2 regions of the Peribacillus sp. NPDC096448 genome follow, and region 1 is predicted to be linked to the other one. Evidence: riboswitches for the same ligand, from Rfam matches in the RefSeq annotation. Region 1 holds a riboswitch; the other holds the start of a gene.
The links. A riboswitch is a leader RNA that binds a small molecule or an ion and turns the genes downstream of it on or off. The one in region 1 is predicted to bind thiamine pyrophosphate.
Positions count from the first base shown of each region.

Region 1 (4,986 bases):
CAAAGCTGAATATCGATATTGGTTTTCATGCTCACAATAACTTATCGCTCGCTGTGGCAAATTCACTTGTGGCAATTGAAGAAGGAGCGAATAGAATCGACGGCAGTATCCGCTGTCTCGGTGCAGGTGCTGGTAATACACAGACTGAAGTGCTTGTTGCCGTTTTGGATAGGATGGGTATCCGTACCGAAATTGACTTATATAAAATGCTTGATCTTTCAGAGGAAGTTGGAAATACAATCATGCCCAAGCCCCAGGAAATAACAGACTCGAGTTTAATCATGGGTTATAGTGGCGTGTACTCCAGCTTTTTATTGCATGCAAATAAAGCGGCGAAAAAGTATGGAGTCGACGCCCGGGATATTTTGATGGAGCTTGGTCGACAAAAAGTGGTTGGCGGTCAGGAAGATACCATAATTGAAGTAGCTGAACAAATGGCGTTTCAGAAAGAAGGGACTTTAAGATGAAACTAGATCAACTGGCAAAACGGGTAGCCGATTCGCAAAAAAACGGTCGTGAAATGGATAAGCTTACATTATCCAATCCTGAACTAACAGTAAATCAAGCATATGAAATTCAGAAGTTGAGCATAAATGATACGCTTACTGATGATAACAGATTCATCGGATGGAAGATGGGCTTGACGAGCAAAGCCAAACAAAAGCAAGTAGGGGTAGAGGAAGCGATATACGGCAGGTTGACATCTGCCATGGAACTGACAAGACCTGTATTAAAGGTTGGGGAACTCATTCATCCGCGAGTGGAACCTGAACTTGCCTTTTTGTTCAAAGACGAACTGAAAGGTGCAAATATAACGGCGAAAGATGTCTGGCCGGCTGTTGAATGTGTATTCCTTGCACTGGAGGTTATTGACAGCCGTTATAAAAATTTTTCTTTTACACTTACCGATGTAGTGGCGGATAACGCATCCTCAGCCAAAATCTTGCTTAGCAATCAAGCTTATTCCCCGTATCACATGGACTGGGCCCAAACAGAAGTTACGCTATATCAAAATGGTGAAATGCAAAAGAGAGGTCGCGGTGAAGCTGTACTCGATCATCCGATTCATTCGATTGTGGAACTTGTAAAAATGATTAGCCGTGAAGGACTTACCATACAGGCTGGAATGATTGTTTTGGTAGGCGGAATTACAGATGCCGTTTCCATACAGGCTAACGATGAAATAATGGCAGATTATGGTGAACTAGGGAAACTGACTTTGCATGTTATATCGTGAAAATATGGCAAAGAGGAGGGAATTAATTGCGTGAAGTCAATGCTTCTGAAGTGGTGGGTAATAGTAAATTTGGCCGTTTCCACATAATGGTCTTTATGTGGTGTTTGTTCGCAATTACCTTCGATGGATTTGATATAGCCATGTACGGAGTAGGTTTGCCATTGATGATGGAGGAATGGAACTTGACGCCAGTCGAAGCTGGAGGAATAGCAAGTTATTCATTGTTCGGAATGATGGTGGGAGCACTCATTTTTGCACCTTTGGCGGATAAAATAGGGAGAAAAAAAGTGCTGGCCATTTGTATATGTTTATTCAGTGTTTTTACATTACTTTCAAGTTTTGCCCCCAATCCTGCCTTTTTCTCGGTTATGCGATTTATAGCAGCCTTGGGAATGGGAGGATTAATGCCAAACGTCATCTCCTTAATGGCGGAATACTCACCCAAAAAGAATAAGGTGCTCATTGTAACAGCTATGTACTGCGGTTATTCCATCGGAAGCATACTTGCTTCTTTAATTGGAATATATGTAATGGAACAAATGAGTTGGAGGGTTTTGTATTGGATAGGGGCGCTTCCCTTACTGGCACTGCCATTCTTCATGAAGCAATTTCCCGAATCGCTTTCCTATTATGTTATTCGAAAACAAGGAGCAAAGCTTGCTGGAATCCTGAATCGCATTGATCCAGATGGCGACTATAAAGAGTCTGACGATTATGAGTTTGCCAAAGTCCAGGAAAGGGCAAAGGGCTTCCCTGTCAAAAAACTCTTCGAAAATAAGCGTACTCTCAGCACATTTGCGTTTTGGGTAGCTGCCTTTAATTGTTTACTAATGGTATACGGACTCAATACATGGTTACCCAAAATCATGCAGCAGTCCGGATACGGCCTTTCATCCAGTTTATCTTTCAATCTTATATCGGGAATAGGACAAATTGGCGGATCTATAATTGGCGGATACTTAGTTGGGAAAATAGGCCATAGAAAAGTACTTGTATCCCTCTGTGCCATAGGTACGGTCTGTTTTGTCATATTAGGATTAACCTCAAATGCAGTAGCATTATATATTCTCATCGCTTTTGGAGGAGCCTGTACAGTCGGCGCGATGAATTTAGCCAATACGTATATATCCGAGTATTATCCGCGGGAGATAAGGACCACCGGGATAGGCTGGGCCTTGGCTTTTGGTAGAATTGGAGCCATTGTTGCCCCAACATTAATAGGTTTATTGCTGGCTGCAAACTATTCGCCACAAAATGCATTCATGGCCTTCACGGTTCCGAGCATAATGGCTGCCTTGGCGTTACTCGCTGTGAAGGAGAGGTATGGCAGCTATGATAAACTACAGATTGAGGGGAATATAAAACTAAAAGCAACGTCGAATGTATAATATTGTTTTTTAGTAGATGGCCTATATGTCAGCGGACAGTCATGCAGACTATTCCCTGACATATAGGCCATTTTTTTGAGAATAACAGAATTCACGAGTAAAACCGCTAAACTCACGAGTAAAACAGCTGAATTCACGAGTAAACCGGCTAAACTTACGAGTAATCGTCCAACTCCATGAGTACACCGGCAAAATTCACGAGTGAAATTGCTAAACTCACGAGTAAAGCAGTTGAATTCACGAGAAAACTACTAAATGAACTCCCTTTGATCAAATTCTTTGTAGGCTATTAAACTGACGGGAAATGATGGTTGCAAGATTGAATGTTTAGTAACCCTAAATCATGAAAACTTTTATAATACGTTTGACAATTGGATTTATCGTGTTAATATAAAGGCAAATGAAAATTAAATATACAATTTGTACCACTAGGGGTGCTTTATAGGTAAAAGGTGTTTTTACCGCAGAAGCTGAGATTAAAGTATGACTTTAAGACCCTTAGAACCTGATCTGGTTTATACCAGCGTAGGGAAGTGGGGGTCTGGAACAATACGTTTCTGTATTATTTCTTGTACAACCACTTTCTTTACGTTTAAGAAAGTGGTTTTTTGTTTGCAAAAAAAGGGGTGATAAAAGTTTTTTTCGTAACATTCATTCAAAAAATACAATTTGGAGGTCATGGATATGAAGTTTTCAGAGGAAATTCGTCAGGAAGTGGATCACATTTGGGAAGCTAGTTTTAATCACCCGTTTGTTGCAGGAATAGGAGATGGCACTTTGCCAATGGAGAGTTTTCGTTTTTATGTCATGCAAGATGCCTATTATTTATCTCATTTTGCTAGAGTTCAAGCCTTAGGGGCAGTCAAAGCTACAGATTTACATACAACAAGCAGGCTTGCCGGCCATGCACAAGGAACATATGAAGCGGAGTTGAAGCTTCATGAGAATTTTTCCGAGAGATTAGGCATCACAAAAGAAGAACGGGAAAATTTCAAACCAGCCCCGACTGCTTATGCTTATACTTCCCATATGTATCATGCGGCTTATTCGGGACATTTAGGAGATGTTATTGCAGCTATCTTACCGTGTTACTGGCTGTATTATGAGATAGGTGAAAAGCTGCAAGGGTGCATGCCCGAAGAGCCGATTTATCAAGAATGGATAGCGGCTTACGGAGGAGAGTGGTTCCGTACTTTGGTGGAAGAACAAATTTCGAGGCTTGATGAGATTGCTGAAAAAGTAACTGATGAAGATAAGGAGAGAATGAAAGAGCATTTTATCCTTAGTAGCCAATATGAATACTCATTTTGGGAAATGGCTTATCGTTTAGAGACATGGCCTGTTCATAAGGAAACACTAGAAGTATAAAAGGAGAATGAAACAATGAAAAAAGGATTGAAATTAACGGATATATTAGTCACGATCGTGATTGCGGTTGCATTTGGAATCGTTTATATTCTTTGGGGTTCGGTTTATTATTCCGTTAAACCATTAGGGTTACATCTGGATCAACTTATTTATGGTATGTGGTTTATAGCTGGCCCCGTCGCATTTTTAATTTTACGGAAACCGGGTGTGGCACTTTTGGCGGAGATAGCTGCAGCTTCCGGGGAATTCTTTCTTGGTTCACCATGGGGGCTGACCGTACTGTTATATGGGGTGGTCCAAGGTTTGTTTGCGGAACTGGTGTTCATGGGGTTCAAATATAAAAAATTCAATATGCCGGTGACCATTTTAGCTGCGATAGCTTCCTGCTTGGCATCGGTTATCATGGATTTTGCATACGGGGAAATAGGTGCGCTTTCTACTTGGAATCTATCGTTATTCATGATAGCGAGGTTTGTAGGTTCCATATTCTTTGCTGGTGTGACCGCCTATTATCTAGTTAAAGTCCTGGAATCAACAGGAGTAACTAATCTTGTGCGTCCGGTTTCAAATAAAGATTATGCAGAACTTGATTAAAAGTAGAGGTTGAGGGCAATGGAACCAATCGTTTCTGTTGAAAAGTTAAGGATGAAATTTCCCGGTGATGAATCTTTGATATTCAAGGACCTATCACTATCGTTTGATCAAGGAGAAAAAGTGCTACTTTTGGGACCATCAGGATGTGGTAAGTCGACTCTTTTACAAGTGTTAAGCGGATTGATTCCGAATTCCATCGAAGTACCGATGAAAACGGAGAAATTGAAATGCCCTTCTTCGTGGGGGTATGTTTTTCAAGATCCCGATAGTCAGTTTTGCATGCCATTTGCCGATGAGGAAATTGCCTTCGTCCTTGAGAATCTTTCCGTCCCTAAAGAAGAAATGAAAGAGAAGATTCAAAATCATTTCCGTAAAGTAGGATTGAACCTGGGCCATACA
Region 1 covers NZ_JBIWEU010000009.1:235,467-240,452, forward strand. The annotation lists gene dmpG (4-hydroxy-2-oxovalerate aldolase) at 1-467, shown strand, start outside; gene ACIQ0C_RS16920 (2-keto-4-pentenoate hydratase) at 464-1,237, shown strand; gene ACIQ0C_RS16925 (MFS transporter) at 1,264-2,625, shown strand; TPP riboswitch at 3,046-3,174, shown strand; gene tenA (thiaminase II) at 3,310-3,993, shown strand; gene ACIQ0C_RS16935 (ECF transporter S component) at 4,009-4,587, shown strand; gene ACIQ0C_RS16940 (ABC transporter ATP-binding protein) at 4,606-4,986, shown strand, end outside.

Region 2 (4,986 bases), on a different contig from region 1:
GGCACATTTACCTCAAGTTGCCGAGCTGGATGGCATTGAGCGGGATTTGATCATTCTTGGTAAACGTGTCGATATTTAATATATAATTCTTTAGAGCTATTGCCTTGAGCAGTAGCTTTTTCAGATTAATACAGGTCGAATTGGCTAATTTAAAAATACCTATTTGCTTTTTGAAAGGAAAAATACTCAGAATCCCTTTTACTTGCTAATGCATTTAATAGCCTATCCAATTCTTGACTGGCTTGAACAGTTACGAGACTTGTTAAGCCGTAAGTCGCTCCCAACTTTATCATTTCCTGTCTCTTTTCTTCTACTTTTTCTACAGTTACCTTACGGCAAGGCATTATAGCCACCTCCCATTTATTCAATATTTTTACACTTTCATCATAATGAAACCACTAGTTAAAATCAACTATTTTCCAGAAATAAAATGTGTTATTTTATAGGTCAAATGTAACAAAACACCTATTCCACTCTTAAATTATGTATATTTTGTGTCGTTTTCTATTAAACGCAAAAAAAGCATCCACTAGTGTAGACTGCGAATGCTTACATCATATCCCTTATCCATGAACCAAAAATATAGTATATCGCTTACTATGTCATCCATTCAGAAGGTGACTCGTTATTGGGTCTATTTATAACAATCTTATATTCATCTTCAAGTACTTTTAATGGGGCATCATAAAGGTGCCTTTCATCAGAGGTTTTGTATACTCCATTGGCCAATAGCTCTTCAATGAGCTTTGCCTTCCTCTGTTCAATCCTCTTAAATAATTCTGCCATGTAAATGGCTCCTTTCCTAGTCGTCCTTGAGCCTGCTTCTAGTTAGCTAAACTTTATCAACTTGTTTGATTTCACCAAATTATATATACCTTTTCTATTATGTCACTAAACGTTATTTCCCAAAAATAAAAGCCCCTTCCAATTTAAGAAGAGGCTGACAGTGTCCGTACGGCTCTTCTTATCTTCCAAGCATATGCTTGTTGGATTTAGCACAGTTCCCAAAATGGGTCCGCTGCCGAGGTTTCTTAGGGCCAAGTCCCTCCACCTCTCTGGATAAGAATTCGATATATAATGATGTAGAAATGATTCTATCCTAATAATCATCAAAAGTCAATTACCTGGTTCTCCCTTTTTTCCTGGAATAAAGGGATCCCTGTTTCAAATACGTGTTGCATTTTCTTGTCTTTCTGATATGATGTCAGTAATTACATACAATTCACACCACTAGGGGAGTCTTTTTTTAAGACTGAGATGGAATTAGTTCCGGACCCTTTGAACCTGAACCGGCTCATACCGGCGGAGGGAAGTGGATGATATCGTCCATTTACAGACTATATCCATCTACCCCGTTCCGTATTCAGGAACGGGGTTTTTTATTTAACAAAGGGATCCATTCTAAAGGAGGATGAACAATGGAGAATACAAAATTAGAAACATTCAGTGATAGACTGCATGCAAGGGCAAAAGAGATTTGGAAAAGGAACCATTCACATCCCTTTGTCCAGGCAATTGGAAACGGCACGCTTCCTGAAAAGAAATTTGCCTATTACCTGAAGCAGGACTATATCTATCTCATGGATTATTCCAAGCTCTTTGCTTTAGGTGTCATCAAAGCCCATAACATCGAAACCATGGCAAAGTTTGCGAATATTTTAAATGAAACCCTTCAAGTGGAAATGGATATCCATCGGCATTATGCTTCCGAATTCGGGATCAGTTCCAAGGAATTGGAAAATACAGAACCTACTCCAACCACTTTAGCCTATACAGGTTACATGCTAAATGCAGCTCAGCATGGGACTTTGGCAGACTTGATCGCCTGTCTCCTGCCCTGCGCTTGGGATTATTATGAAATCGGTTTGCTATTAAAAGAACAAAATGGAGCAGCTTTGGAAAACAACCGCTACGCAGATTGGATAAGGTCCTATTCGTCTCCTGAATTCGGGGAAGCACATAAGTGGCTGATCGCTTTGTTGGAAGAATTGACGGAAGGCATGCCTGAAAAGGAACTTCTTAGATTAGAAAAGCACTTTTTGGTTACTTCCCGATATGAATATTTATTCTGGGATATGGTTCAAAATGAGCAGGATTGGCCGCTGTAGGTGGATGACATGATGAATCCTATCAAGAAACTGACGTTGACTGCCATGATCACGGCTTTAACGACGCTGACCAGTTCATTTATTTTCATACCTGCAGGATTTGCAAAAATCTTTCCTATTCAGCATCTGGCAAATGTCCTGACGGCTGTTCTATTGGGGCCTGCCTATGCTGTAACACAAGCTTTTTTAGTTTCCATCATTAGAAACATGTCTGGTACCGGTTCAATTTTCGCCTTTCCCGGAAGCATGATCGGTGCACTTTTGGCTGCCATCCTTTACCGAAAAACACAAAGCTTAAAATTCGCCTGTTTAGGGGAAGTGATCGGGACCGGCATTCTCGGTTCCCTAGCCTGTTATCCACTTGCAACCCTCCTATTGGGAGAAAAAGCTGCTCTTTTTGGTTTTTTACCGGCTTTTATGTTCAGTTCATTCGCAGGTGCGATTTTAGCTTTCATATTACTTAAAATACTGATAAAAAATAATTATATGAAGGGGTTTTTTTATGAAAACAGCATTAACGATCGCCGGCTCTGATTCAGGGGGCGGTGCTGGAATACAAGCGGATTTAAAAACATTTTCTGCACACGGTGTATTTGGAATGTCCGCCATCACAGCCGTAACCGCACAAAACACAATGGAAGTCCGTTCAGTACAGCCAATTGAAACAGCTATCGTATCGGATCAAATTGCAGCTATATTTGAAGATATTCGTGTCGATGCAGTAAAAATAGGCATGCTTGGATCAAAAGAAATCGTGGAAACGGTAGCTGCGTCCCTTAAAGCCTTCATGCCTGCCATCGTTATCCTTGACCCTGTCATGATTTCCAAAAGCGGCCACCATTTGCTCGACGAAAAGGCTGTCTCTGCCTTAAAAATGGAGTTGCTTCCGCTTGCAACACTTGTTACTCCAAATGTACCGGAAGCGGAAGTACTTACTGGCTTCTCGATTCGGACGAAACAAGATTTCTACAGGGCATGCATTTCAATACAAGAAATGGGTCCCAAAGCCGTTTTACTTAAAGGGGGCCATTCAGCAGGAAATCCAAATGATCTTTTTTATGATGGGACTGACTTCCACTGGATCAAGGGAGAGCGCATTCATACAAAAAACACTCATGGTACGGGCTGTACCCTATCTTCCGCCATTACATCAAACCTGGCAAACGGACTGCCATTGCAAGTGTCGATCGAACAAGCCAAGACCTATATATCCGAAGCAATACGCAATAGCTTTTCAATCGGTAAAGGTCATGGACCAGTCCACCATTTTCATTCATATTCAAAAAAAGAACGGAGTGACTTGTTATGAAGGTTTCTTCAGCCGATTTATTTATGAAGGTAAGAGAAAGAAAACCACTCGTTCACCAAATCACCAACTTTGTTACGGTCAACGACTGTGCAAATGCCACCCTTGCCATCGGTGGTTCACCAGTAATGACATCGAGCCCAAGAGAAGTGGCGGATATGGTCAAATTAGCAGATGCATTGGTCCTGAATTTCGGTACGATCGATGATAAAGCTTTGGAAGCAATGGAGATCGCCGGTAAAACGGCAAATGCCCTGGATATCCCGGTCATTTTGGACCCGGTTGGAGTTGGTGCCACCTCCTATCGTACAGAGCAAGTCAAAGAGCTCCTAAGTAAGGTCACTTTCCAAATCATTCGCGGAAATGCGAGTGAAATCCTTTCATTGATGGGTGGGGATACCGTTACACGCGGGGTGGATTCGGGAGAACTTTCGATTAGCAATGCAGAGCTGGCCGCACGAGCGGCAAATGAATTGAATAGCATCATCGTGGTCAGCGGAGCTAAGGATGCGGTCAGCGATGGAAAACATACGTCCATCATCGATAACGGGAACCTCCTTTTAACTAATGTTACAGGCACCGGGTGCATGTCCACAGCTCTTATCGGCACTTTTTCCGGTGTCACCGATGATTTCTATTCTGCAGCAATTGCCGGTATCTCAACCATGAGCATTTCAGGGGAACTAGCAGCCGCAAACCTTCAAAAGGATGAAGGAATTGGTACTTTTCGTGTGCGATTAATCGATGCGATATCAAGAATGGATAAGGAAATCTGGATGAACGAGGTGAAATTAAATGAAGAAGTCCCAAATTGATTTAAGCCTGTATTTAGTTACGGAAGAGTCCATAGCAATAGAAGAATTGACCAAAATCATTGCAGAATCCGTTTCAGGAGGAGTCTCGATCGTACAACTTAGAGAGAAAAACAATTCCTCCCTCTCCTTTTATAAAAAAGCATCTGCATTAAAACAGTTATTGAATGAGCTGTCCATTCCCCTTATCATCAATGACCGGGTGGATATAGCACTTGCGGTTGGAGCGGACGGAATTCATATTGGGCAAGATGACCTTCCACTGCCTGTCGTCAAAAAAATGGTTCCTGAAGATATGATTGTCGGTGTATCTGTCTCCACTCTTGAAGAAGCTCTCGAAGCCGAACGAAATGGAGCGGACTATATCGGAGTCGGTTCCGTTTTCCCTACCAAGACCAAACAAGATGCAACCCTAATGGCCCTTGAGGATTTGGGGGAAATTTGCCGTAGCGTATCCATTCCCGCAGTAGCCATCGGTGGTATCTCTGCCGATAACATTTCCTCTCTTTCTGATAGCGGGCTATCCGGTGCCGCAGTCGTATCGGCCATCATGAATGCAGATGATCCGAAGACTGCCTCCGAATCCCTTTTAAAAATAATTAAGGACTTTAATTAAACAAAGGGAGGAGACTGTATGCAGTCCCCTCCTTTTGTTTATGTCAAAACGGTATTCTTTGTTTCCTTTCCAAAAGCTACGGCAACTGCACCCACTAGAATAGCAATTGTAAATAGGGTGAAAATCGATGAAATCGGGGTGTCT
Region 2 covers NZ_JBIWEU010000013.1:11,372-16,357, forward strand. The annotation lists gene ACIQ0C_RS20485 (GNAT family N-acetyltransferase) at 1-79, shown strand, start outside; gene ACIQ0C_RS20490 (Spo0E family sporulation regulatory protein-aspartic acid phosphatase) at 150-344, opposite strand; gene ACIQ0C_RS20495 (Fur-regulated basic protein FbpA) at 598-786, opposite strand; SAM riboswitch class I at 962-1,066, opposite strand; TPP riboswitch at 1,223-1,328, shown strand; gene tenA (thiaminase II) at 1,419-2,108, shown strand; gene thiW (energy coupling factor transporter S component ThiW) at 2,121-2,642, shown strand; gene thiD (bifunctional hydroxymethylpyrimidine kinase/phosphomethylpyrimidine kinase) at 2,611-3,417, shown strand; gene thiM (hydroxyethylthiazole kinase) at 3,414-4,229, shown strand; gene thiE (thiamine phosphate synthase) at 4,210-4,842, shown strand; gene ACIQ0C_RS20525 (MFS transporter) at 4,881-4,986, opposite strand, start outside.
Region 2: it holds a riboswitch for thiamine pyrophosphate, as region 1 does, so the genes downstream of both, tenA (thiaminase II) here and tenA (thiaminase II) in region 1, are expected to answer to the same signal.